DNA from 3 places in the Nocardiopsis nanhaiensis genome. Region 1 is predicted to be linked to each of the others. Evidence: riboswitches for the same ligand, from Rfam matches in the RefSeq annotation. Region 1 holds a riboswitch; each other region holds the start of a gene.
The links. Region 1 has a riboswitch for cobalamin ahead of cobN (cobaltochelatase subunit CobN). Riboswitches for the same ligand answer to the same signal wherever they lie in the genome.

Region 1 (3,269 bases):
AGTTCGGGATCGTGGTAGATCGCGATGGGGTTCTCGCCGAAGCCGCGCGGGGGCTGGACCAGGACCACGACGTTGCCGGCCCGGAGCGCGGCCAGGACGAGTTCGCCCTCGTCGTTGACGTAGAGCTTGCCGGGGGCCGGACCCCAGGTCTCGGCCATGGCGTCCTTGAGGGAGGCCGGGAGGCCCTCGGTCCAGGCGGCGTACTGCTCGGGGGTGATGCGTACCTGGGCCTCGGTCATCTGCGCGTTGGTCAGCCAGTCCTGGTCCTGGCCGCCGGCCTCGATGAGGGTGTGGATGAGGGTGTCGCCTGCCTCGGTCTCGTCCGGCAGGTCCAGGCCGGGCAGGGCGTCGGGCTCGCCCAGGTCGTAGCCGTCCTCGCGGAGCCGCCGCAGCAGGCGCACCAGGGAGCGGGGGGTGTCGAGGCCGACCGCGTTGCCGATGCGGGAGTGCTTGGTGGGGTAGGCCGAGAGCACGACGGCCAGGCGCTTCTCGGAGGCCGGGACCTGGCGCAGCCGGGCGTGGGAGGCGGCGATCCCGGCCAGGCGTTCGCAGCGCTCGGGCTCGGCGGTGTAGCGGGGCAGGCCGTCCTCGTCGATCTCCTTGAAGGAGAACGGCACGGTGATGATGCGCCCGTCGAACTCGGGGATCGCGATCTGGGTGGCGGAGTCGAGCGGGCTGACGCCCTCGGAGGTCTCCTGCCAGTCGGCGCGGGAGCTGGTCAGGCACAGGCCCTGCAGGACCGGGACGTCGAGGGCGGCGATACGTTCCACGTCCCAGGCCTCGTCGTCCTCACCGGCGGTCGCGGACGCGGGGACACTGCCGCCGGCGGCCAGGACGGTGACGATGAGGAGGTCGAAGGCGCGCAACGCCTCGAACAGGTCGTCGGGGGCCGAACGCAGCGACCCCGCGAAGACCGGCACGCCCACGGCCCGGCCCGTGGCGTCGACGGCGTCGGCCAGGGCGTGCACGAACGCGGTGTTCCCGCCGGCCTGGTGGGCGCGGTAGTAGAGGATGCCGATTTTGGGCAGGGACGGGTCCTGCGGGACCTCGCGCTCGGCCATTCCCCACAGGGGCACGTGCTGCGGGGCTTCGAACCCCTCGCCGGTCAGCAGCACGGTGTCGGACAGGAACGCGTGCAGGCGGGCGAGGTTGGTGGGTCCGCCCTCGGCCAGGTACCGGTGGGCGTCGGTGACCACACCCATGGGAACCGTGGAGCGCTCCATGAGTTCGGCGCTGGGCTGCTGTTCACCGCTGAGTACCACGAGAGGGGTGCCGCGCTCGCGGACCGCGGCCAGGCCCGGCCACAGGTCGTGCGGGGAACCCAGCATCCGGACCACGACGAGGTCGGCGCCCTCGACGGTTTCGGTGAGTTCTGTGTCGGTGGCACGCGAGGGGTTGGCCCACACGTACGCGGAGCCGCTGGCCCGCGCGGAGAGCAGATCGGTGTCGGACGTGGAAAGCAGCGCGATCCGTACCGTCATGGCCGGAATTCCTCCCCAGGGGTTCTCGCCCCGTCGATGGTCGGACCGCTCGTGGACAGTGTCTGACTTGCACCTGGTGTGAGGTGTCACAGTGGCGGAACCGTCCCGGACTCGCACCGGGTTCCTGTGCCACGAACGAGGAGCTCACACACTAACGGGCGCCGCGAGCCGACTCGCGACGGGCCTCCCCTTTCGAGGGCGGCCGACCGCGGGAACGTATGGCGAGCGGGACTCCGTTCGAGAGGCGCACAGTGCGGTCATGTCGTGGGATCGTGCCCCGGGTGCGTACGGGAGCCCGGTTGCTCCGGATCCCGTCGGCGCAGGAACCGGACGACGGGGCGCTCACCGTCGGTGGTGACCTCGGCCCGGACCCCGTAGACCTCTCCGATGAGCTCGGGTGTGAGCACCTGGCCGGGCGATCCCTCCGCCACCGCCCGACCGGCTCGGAGCACGACGAGCCGGTCGCAGTACATCGCGGCCAGGTTGAGGTCGTGCAGCGCGATCACCGTGGTCACGGGCAGGCTCACGGCCAGCTCCAACAGGTCGAGCTGGTACTGGATGTCGAGGTGGTTGGTGGGTTCGTCGAGCAGGAGCTCACTGGGTTCCTGAGCCAGGGCTCGGGCGATCTGGACCCTTTGGCGCTCCCCACCGGACAGGGTGTGCCAGGACTGCCCGGCACGGTCGGTGAGCCCGGTGCGTTCCAGGGCCGTGTCGACCGCGCGCAGGTCGTCGGCGGAGACCGGGGTCCAGGCGCGGCGGCGCGGGATACGCCCCAGGGCGACGACGTCGCGCACGGTCATCTCGGTCTGTGTGTGGGAGTTCTGCTGGACCACGGCCACGCGTCGGGCCACTGCTCTGCGGCCGATGCGCGGCAACGGGTCCCCGTCGAGGGTGACCGTCCCGGCGGTGGGTCCGAGAACCCCCGCGAGGAGCCGGAGCAGGGTGGACTTGCCGGATCCGTTGGGGCCCAGCAGTCCGACGGTCTCACCGGGGCGCGGGGCGAGGGTGACCCCGTCGAGCACGATGCGGTCGGCGATCCGGTGCACCACACCGTCGGCGCGCAGGTGGCCGCCCCCGGAGCCGGTCTCGGGCGGACCGTGACCGGACCATCCGCGGCCGGGTGAACTGGATCCGGGAGAGCTCACGTCTGCCTCCTCGAGCGGTACAGAACGGCGATGAAAGCGGGCACGCCGACGAGCGAGGTGACCACACCCACAGGGATCTCCTGCGGGTCCAGGACGGTCCGGGCCAGCGTGTCCACCCACACCAGGAACACGGCCCCGATCAGCGCGGTCACCGGAAGCAGCCGGGCATGCATCGACCCGGTCAGGATCCGGGTGGCGTGCGGCAGGATCAGCCCGACGAACCCGACCGCGCCCACGCTGCTCACGAGTGCGGCGGTGAGCAGGGCAGTCGCGGTCAGCAGCAGCACACGCGCCCGCGCCACACGCACGCCGAGCGAGGCCGCGGCCTCCTCCCCGAAAGCGAACGCGTCCAAGGTGGTGGTGTGGGCCAGGCACACGGCCAGCACGACCACCAGGACTCCCGCGCACAGAGCCACGTCGGCCCAGCCCACGTTGCTGAAGGAACCCAGCAGCCAGAAGAGCACGCCCTGCGTGGTCTCGGCGTCGGCCGACAGGAGCACGATGAACGAGGTCAGGGCCGAGAAGAGCTGCATGGCCGCGACCCCGGACAGCACGACCCGGTCCATGGTCCCGCCGAGGGTGTGGCTGAGCAGCATGACCATCCCGAAGGAGAGCAGCGCACCGAGGAAGGCCCCGGCCGACA
Region 2 (3,269 bases), on a different contig from region 1:
CCTGCCGCCGGGGCCGTCGTCGTAGGTCAGGGCCACGCAGTCGGTGTCGGGGTCGGAACAGTCCACTGCTTCCTCATGCGGGGCCAGCTCCCCGGGCGCACCCTCCGCGGAACCGTCCCTGTCGGTGTCGGGGGCCTCGTCCACGGAGAACTCGTGCACACCCGTGGTCGCGGCCTCGCGCACGCGCAGCCCCAGTTCGGACAGGAGGGCGTCGGCCTCGTCACGGTCGATCACGGCGTGGATCCGGCCCTCGTCGGCTGGGGCGACCTGTCCGGCGTCGAACTCCACCACCAGGTCACCGTCAGGGTTGAAGCCCACCGAGTCGTAGAGGGCGCTGATCGGGTGCAGGGCGGAGGACTCGGCGGGGCCGTCCGCCAGGGCCTCGCGCACCTGTTCGTTGAGCTCGTCCAGTTCCTCCTGTCCGGCGAGCAGGTGGGTGGAACCGTGGACCATGCCCGTCTCGGTCTCGTACCAGAAGGTGCTGTTGCCCTCGCGGGTCTCCTCGGAGTCGGTCTCCTCGGTGGTGATCCGAACACCGAGGATCCCCTCTTCTGCCGCGGTCAGGCCCCATTCGCCCATGAACGAACTCGCGCCCGGGTTGGCGGCGTCGAAGGCGTGCACCTGGGCGGTCAGGGTGCGGTCCAGGAAGTCGGTCAGCGGCGTGGCGTTCGGGATCACGGGGTAGGCGACGCTGACGTCGCTGTCGCCCTCGTAGTCGATCTCGGTCTCGTCGATGCCGGAGACGGCGTCGGCGTCCACGGTCGTGAGTTCGTCCGGTTCACCGGTGGCCGGGAGGCGTTCCTCCTCGGCCTCGGGCGGGTTGGCCGTGTTCTGGGCACTGCCCGGTTCCACGAGGGGGCCCGAGGACCGGGTCGCCAACAACACCAGCCCCAGTAGGACGACCATGGCGACCACGACCGTCAGAATGGGGCGGTCGGGGGCCATGGTCGGGCGGTCCTGCTGATTCACCTGTGTTTCTCCACGTTCATCGTCAGACGAACGTTCGCGGGGGAGGCGGGGGCGCGCTCTCCCACGTAACGCTGATGTCGGGTGTGATGCCGGGCACACGGCGGGGGTTTCGCGTCGCGGCTCCGGATTCGGCTCATGGCCGGGGGCGGCCACGCCGGGTACAAGGGCGGAGGGGGCTCTCCCTATACTTGCAGTCGTGGAAGGTACACGCTCCATACTTTTCGCCCCGGAGCCCTCCGGGGCGGGTGGTGCGTGTCGAGAGAGGGAACCCGGTGCGAATCCGGGACTGCCCCGCAGCGGTGAGTGGGAACGACCGTCGCCATAAGCACTGGTGAACCGACCGGAACAGTCGGAAAACCGGGAAGCGGTGACTGCTAGGAAACCCGGCTCTACAGCCGGAAACGCCCACGAGTCCGAAGACCTGCCTCCACCCGGCGGCGCACCCGTGCCGCCGGTGGTCCCGTGCCCCGAGGGAGGGCCGAGGACGGAGACGACCGTGCGCGCATGACGCGCGCGTTTCGGTGTGTCCGCGTCCTCGCTCACCTCGCGACCGGGATCTGGCTTTCGACGAGGGAGAGAAGCTACATGGACAAGAACTCGGCGGCCTCCCAGCCGTCCGTTCGTTCTACGGTGCACGGTTACCCGCGCATCGGTCCCGACCGCGAACTCAAGCGCGCCAGCGAGTCCTACTGGAAGGGCGGCACCACCGCCCAGGAGCTCGACGCTGTCGCCGCCGGCCTCCGCAAGGGCGTCTACGCCCAGCTGCGCGAGGCGGGCGTGGACGACATCCCCTCCAACACGTTCTCCTACTACGACCACGTGCTGGACACGGCGGTCCTGTTCGACCTCGTGCCGTCCCGCTTCACCTCCCCGGCCCAGGCCGAGGACCGGGACGAGCAACTGCGCCGCTACTTCGCCCTCGCCCGTGGTGAGCAGGGGGCCCCTCCGCTGGAGATGACCAAGTGGTTCGACACCAACTACCACTACCTCGTCCCCGAACTCTCCCCGAGCACCAGGCCGCGCCTGGTCGGTGACAAGCCCGTCGCCGAATTCCGCGAAGCCTCCGGGGCCGGCTTCCAGACCCGCCCCGTGCTGGTCGGTCCGCTGACCTTCCTGCTGCTGTCCAAGGCCGCCGACGACGCCCCCGAGGGCTGGGAGCCCATCGAGCTGCTCGACCAGCTCCTGGACGCCTACACCAAGCTCCTGGGCGACCTGAAGGCGGCGGGCGCCACCGAGGTCCAGCTCGACGAGCCGATCCTGGCCACCGACGAGGGCCGTGCCGCCGTCGGCCACCTGGAGCGCGTCTACCAGCGCCTGGGTGCCCTCACCGAGCGCCCCTCGCTGCTGGTCTCCGCCTACTTCGGCTCCATCGGCTCCGCCGCCCTGCGCGTGCTCAAGGAGTCGCCGGTGGATGCGGTCGGCCTGGACCTGGTCACCGACGGCGAAGGAGTCGCGGACCTCACCGCGGTCTCCGGTCTGGGGGCCACCCGCCTGGTCGCGGGTGTCGTGGACGGCCGCAACGTCTGGCGCGCCGACCTGCCCGCCACCGCCGCCGAACTCGGCACCCTGCTGGGCTTCAGCGACGAGCTCACGGTGAGCACCTCCTGCTCTCTGCTCCATGTCCCCATCGACCTGGACGCCGAGACCGAACTCGCGCCCGAGCTGCGCGAGGCCCTGGCCTTCGCCAAGCAGAAGGCCAAGGAGGTGGCCCTCCTGGGCCGCGTGCTCTCCGAGGGCGGCGACGCCGAACTCGGGGCGTCCGAGCCCCGGACCCCGGCCTTCACCGACGCCCGGGTGCGCGCCCGTCTGGACGCCCTGGGCAAGGACGCCTACGAGCGTCCCGAGAACCGCGGGGCGCCCAGCGAGGTCACGCTCACCACGACCACCATCGGTTCCTTCCCACAGGTCCCGGAGTTGCGCCGGGCCCGTGCCGCGCACCGCCGCGGCGAGCTGGCCACGGAGGAGTACCACCAGGTCCTCCGTTCGGAGATCGACCGCGTCATCGCGCTCCAGGAGGACATCGGCCTGGACGTCCTCGTCCACGGTGAGCCCGAGCGCAACGACATGGTCCAGTACTTCGCGGAGCAGCTGGAGGGCTACGCCACCACGCTGAACGGCTGGGTGCAGTCCTACGGTTCGCGCTGCGTGCGTCCGCCGATCCTGTTCGGTGACGTCTCGCGCCCTGAGCCGATGACGGTCGAGTGGATCACCTACGCCCAGTCGCGCACCGACAAACCGGTCAAGGGCATGCTGACCGGTCCGGTCACCATGCTCGCCTGGTCGTTCGTCCGCACCGACCA
Region 3 (3,269 bases), on a different contig from region 1:
AGCGACACCGAAGACCAGCAGCCCGATCAGCACGGCCAGCGCCATGGTGTACACGGTCGGCAGCCGCGCCGCGGCCAACGACCCCGACAGCCAGAACTGCGCTTCCTGGGTGGCGTGCGGGTCGGCGACCCAGATGATCAGGAAGGAGGTCACAGCGGAGGCGAAGGCCCCCACGGCGACCCCGGCGAGGATCATGCGCGTGGGCGTGAGCCGACCGGACCGCTGCCCGAGGGCCAACACGAGCGTGAACGCGCCCAGCGCGCCGACGAACGCGCCGCCGGCCACGCCGAGGCTACCGATGCTCAGTCCGGCGACGATCACCGCGACCGCCCCGAGTGACGCGCCCGAGGAGATACCGAGCAGGTAGGGGTCGGCCATCGGGTTGCGCGTCAGGGTCTGCATCACGGCACCGACGATCGCGAGGCCGCCGCCGACCAGCGCCGCCGCGAGCACGCGCGGCAGACGCATCTCCCACACGAGGTTCGCGCGAAGGTCGGTGACGCCGTCGACGCCGTACAGCCCGAGCATGTCGATACGCAACCAGGCCAGGCCGAGCCGGTCGGTCGCGACGGTCCACACCTCGCGGACCGACAGGTCGCTCTGTCCGATGGTGGCCGAGACGCCGATCGACACCGTCAGCAGTACGAAGGCGACCGGGAACATGACGCCCAGCGACCGGCCTCTACCGGGTGGCGCGGCCGTGGACCGCTGGGTCTTTTGGCGGGGGGCGAGTCTCACTGGACGGTACCGTCGGCGAGGTACGCGCCGATCTCCTCGATGGCGGTGACGTTCTGCAGCCCCGGGGTGGTCTGCGAGAACGGCAGCACGACGACCGCGTCCTCACGGAACGCCCGCAGCTCACGCAGGGTCGAGTCGTCCTCGACGAAGGAGAGCTTGTCGTCGACGTCGTCCCCGCCGAAGTCGGCGACGACGACGAGGTCGGGGTCCCGCTCGACGACCTGCTCCCAGCTGGTACTGGACCAGTGGTCGGGAAGGTCGTCGAAGGCATTGTTCACGCCGAGTTCGCGCAGGATCATGCCGGGGGCGCCGCAACAGCCGCCGGCGGTCGGGCCGTCGCCGGTGCCCATGTCCCACCAGAAGACATCGAGGTCCCCGACATCGTCCGGCAGGTCGGCGCGGACCGCGGTGAGGGTCTCTTCCTGTTCGGCGGCGATCTCTTCGGCTCGTTCCTCGGCGCCGAGCAGCGTGCCGACCTCGCGCAGTTCCGTCCAGATCTCGTCGAACTCCAGCGGCTGCTCGTCGTCGCGGTCGGGGCAACGACCGGGCGAGAGGTAGCTCTGGACGCCGAGGTCGTGCAGTTCCTCGCGGCTGGCGACCCCTCCGTCCTCCCGGAACGCGCTCGGATAGACCGAGTAGATGAAGTCCGGTTCGGTCTCCAGGATCGCTTCGGAGCTCGGGTAGTCTTCCCCGCCGGGATCGAGGACGTCGATGTCCTCGGCCTGGGGCTGCAAGTCCTCGCGCATGCGGTCCAGGTCGCCGACGGCGCCGACGATGCGGTCCTCGACGCCCAGCTCGATCAGGTTCTCGATCGAGGTCAGGTTCATGGCGAAGATGCGCTCCGGCGGGGCGTCGAACTCGACTTCCATGCCGCAGTTCTCGACGCCGATGCCGTCGGAGGCCGCGGACGAGGAGTCGGATTCGGCGCTTGCGCAGCCAGCCAACAGAAGTGCCGCGGCGGACAGTACCGCGGGCGCACGGCGGGGAAACCGATGACCGGTGCCTCGCACGATAGGGGGGCGGACAGAAGGGGGACGGACAGAAGGCACGGCAAACAAGGCCAGGGCCGCCTTTCCACACCTCGTGGATGGATCGGACACGCCGTGGCCGGTCTCCTGGCTGACGGGTCGAACAGTCACGCGGCGTCTTCCCAGACCACCCTGTGGTCCAGTGACCCCGCTCGCGGGAGCGCATGACCTTCCCGATCACAGTGGCGAGGGCCGCACCGGTCTTACACCGGCTTCCCGAACACCACGACGGCGTGGACTTTATCACCAGCACGGGTACACATTTTCGGGGGGTGCTCCCTTGCTGCACCCGCGCTCAACGCCCACCGGCGCCGGTTCAACCCCGCTTCCACCACGCCGAAGACGCAGAAAGGGGCCCGCCTGAAGACGAGCCCCTCAATGACCTGCTATTCCTCTGTCGGGACGGCGGGATTTGAACCCACGACCCCTTGACCCCCAGTCAAGTGCGCTACCAAACTGCGCTACGTCCCGTCCGCTGCGCGACGACCGTTTCCGGCCCCGCCAACAGGTAAAACCTTACCGCATTCCGGGGGCGGTCCGAACCAGGTCAGCCCCTGGGACCGTGCCCACACCGACGATGTGGGCACGGTCACCGGCGGAGAGGCCGGAGACCACGACCGTGTCCGGGGCAAGCGCCACACCGAAGGGGGACCCGTCCGGGGACAGGCCCTCGGCTGCCGTGTCGAGCGGGATCGTGACGGGGCCGGATCCCCACTCGGCAACGAGCAGGGCGGTCGGCTCCTCGTCACCCGCGTGGACCGCCGCGAACACTTCGGAGCCCGCCGTGACGCTGTCCGGGTCGGGGCGCTCGTCGGTGAACACGAGGCTCTCCAGTACTTCGGGATCGGCGACCTCCCCCCTGGGCACAGCGACCTGCGGTTGCGCCAGGCGGTACTCGACCCGGTCGGCGTCGTCGGTCCCTTCGGGCTCGGTGTACAGCAACCGTTCTCCCCGGAGGGGGACCGTACCGGCGGGCAGGTCCTCGGCGATCACGTCGCCGTCCCTGCTCTGGAAGGCCAGCACGCCGGGATCGTCGCCGCCGTAGCGGACCACCGTGGCCCAGCCGTCCGGGGCCGCCGCCACCTCCTCCACCGGGCCGGGTACGTCGTGGCCGCCGTACGGTCTGCCGTCCTCGTGCAGGAGCCGCACTTCGTGCTCCCGGTCGTCGTCGCCCTCCCGGTCCTCGGGGTCCGGCGTGCACTCCTCGGCGACCAGGATCCTGGGGCCCGCGAGGACCGGGGCACCGACCTGTCGGCAGTCCGTCTCAGGTGCGTACCGGGCCTCGTCCTCCGTCCCCTCCTGCTCGTGCGCCCGGACCGAGAGGACGCCTTCTTCCACTTGCACGAACGTGGTGGTGGTCAGGAGCACGTCGTCCACTTTCCGGTGGATCCGGTGGTCCCCGACCAGCTTCCCCGTACCGGCCTCCAGAACGGCCAGCGACCTCTGCAAGTGTTCCTCCCGCTCGGCGTCCTCGTACAGCACCGCGACCCGCTCACCGTCGAA

Region 2: another riboswitch for cobalamin. It lies ahead of metE (5-methyltetrahydropteroyltriglutamate--homocysteine S-methyltransferase); the one in region 1 lies ahead of cobN (cobaltochelatase subunit CobN).
Region 3: another riboswitch for cobalamin. It lies ahead of ACYVD1_RS02565 (ABC transporter substrate-binding protein); the one in region 1 lies ahead of cobN (cobaltochelatase subunit CobN).

Annotation. Positions count from the first base shown of each region.
Region 1 is NZ_BAAGZJ010000002.1:22,336-25,604, reverse strand. It holds gene cobN (cobaltochelatase subunit CobN) at 1-1,481, opposite strand, end outside; cobalamin riboswitch at 1,518-1,662, opposite strand; gene ACYVD1_RS01055 (ABC transporter ATP-binding protein) at 1,739-2,545, opposite strand; gene ACYVD1_RS01050 (FecCD family ABC transporter permease) at 2,623-3,269, opposite strand, start outside.
Region 2 is NZ_BAAGZJ010000039.1:10,638-13,906, forward strand. It holds gene ACYVD1_RS19080 (polysaccharide deacetylase family protein) at 1-945, opposite strand, end outside; cobalamin riboswitch at 1,214-1,398, shown strand; gene metE (5-methyltetrahydropteroyltriglutamate--homocysteine S-methyltransferase) at 1,555-3,269, shown strand, end outside.
Region 3 is NZ_BAAGZJ010000003.1:155,898-159,166, forward strand. It holds gene ACYVD1_RS02560 (FecCD family ABC transporter permease) at 1-663, opposite strand, end outside; gene ACYVD1_RS02565 (ABC transporter substrate-binding protein) at 735-1,682, opposite strand; cobalamin riboswitch at 1,827-2,009, opposite strand; tRNA gene ACYVD1_RS02570 (tRNA-Pro) at 2,164-2,237, opposite strand; gene ACYVD1_RS02575 (hypothetical protein) at 2,283-3,269, opposite strand, start outside.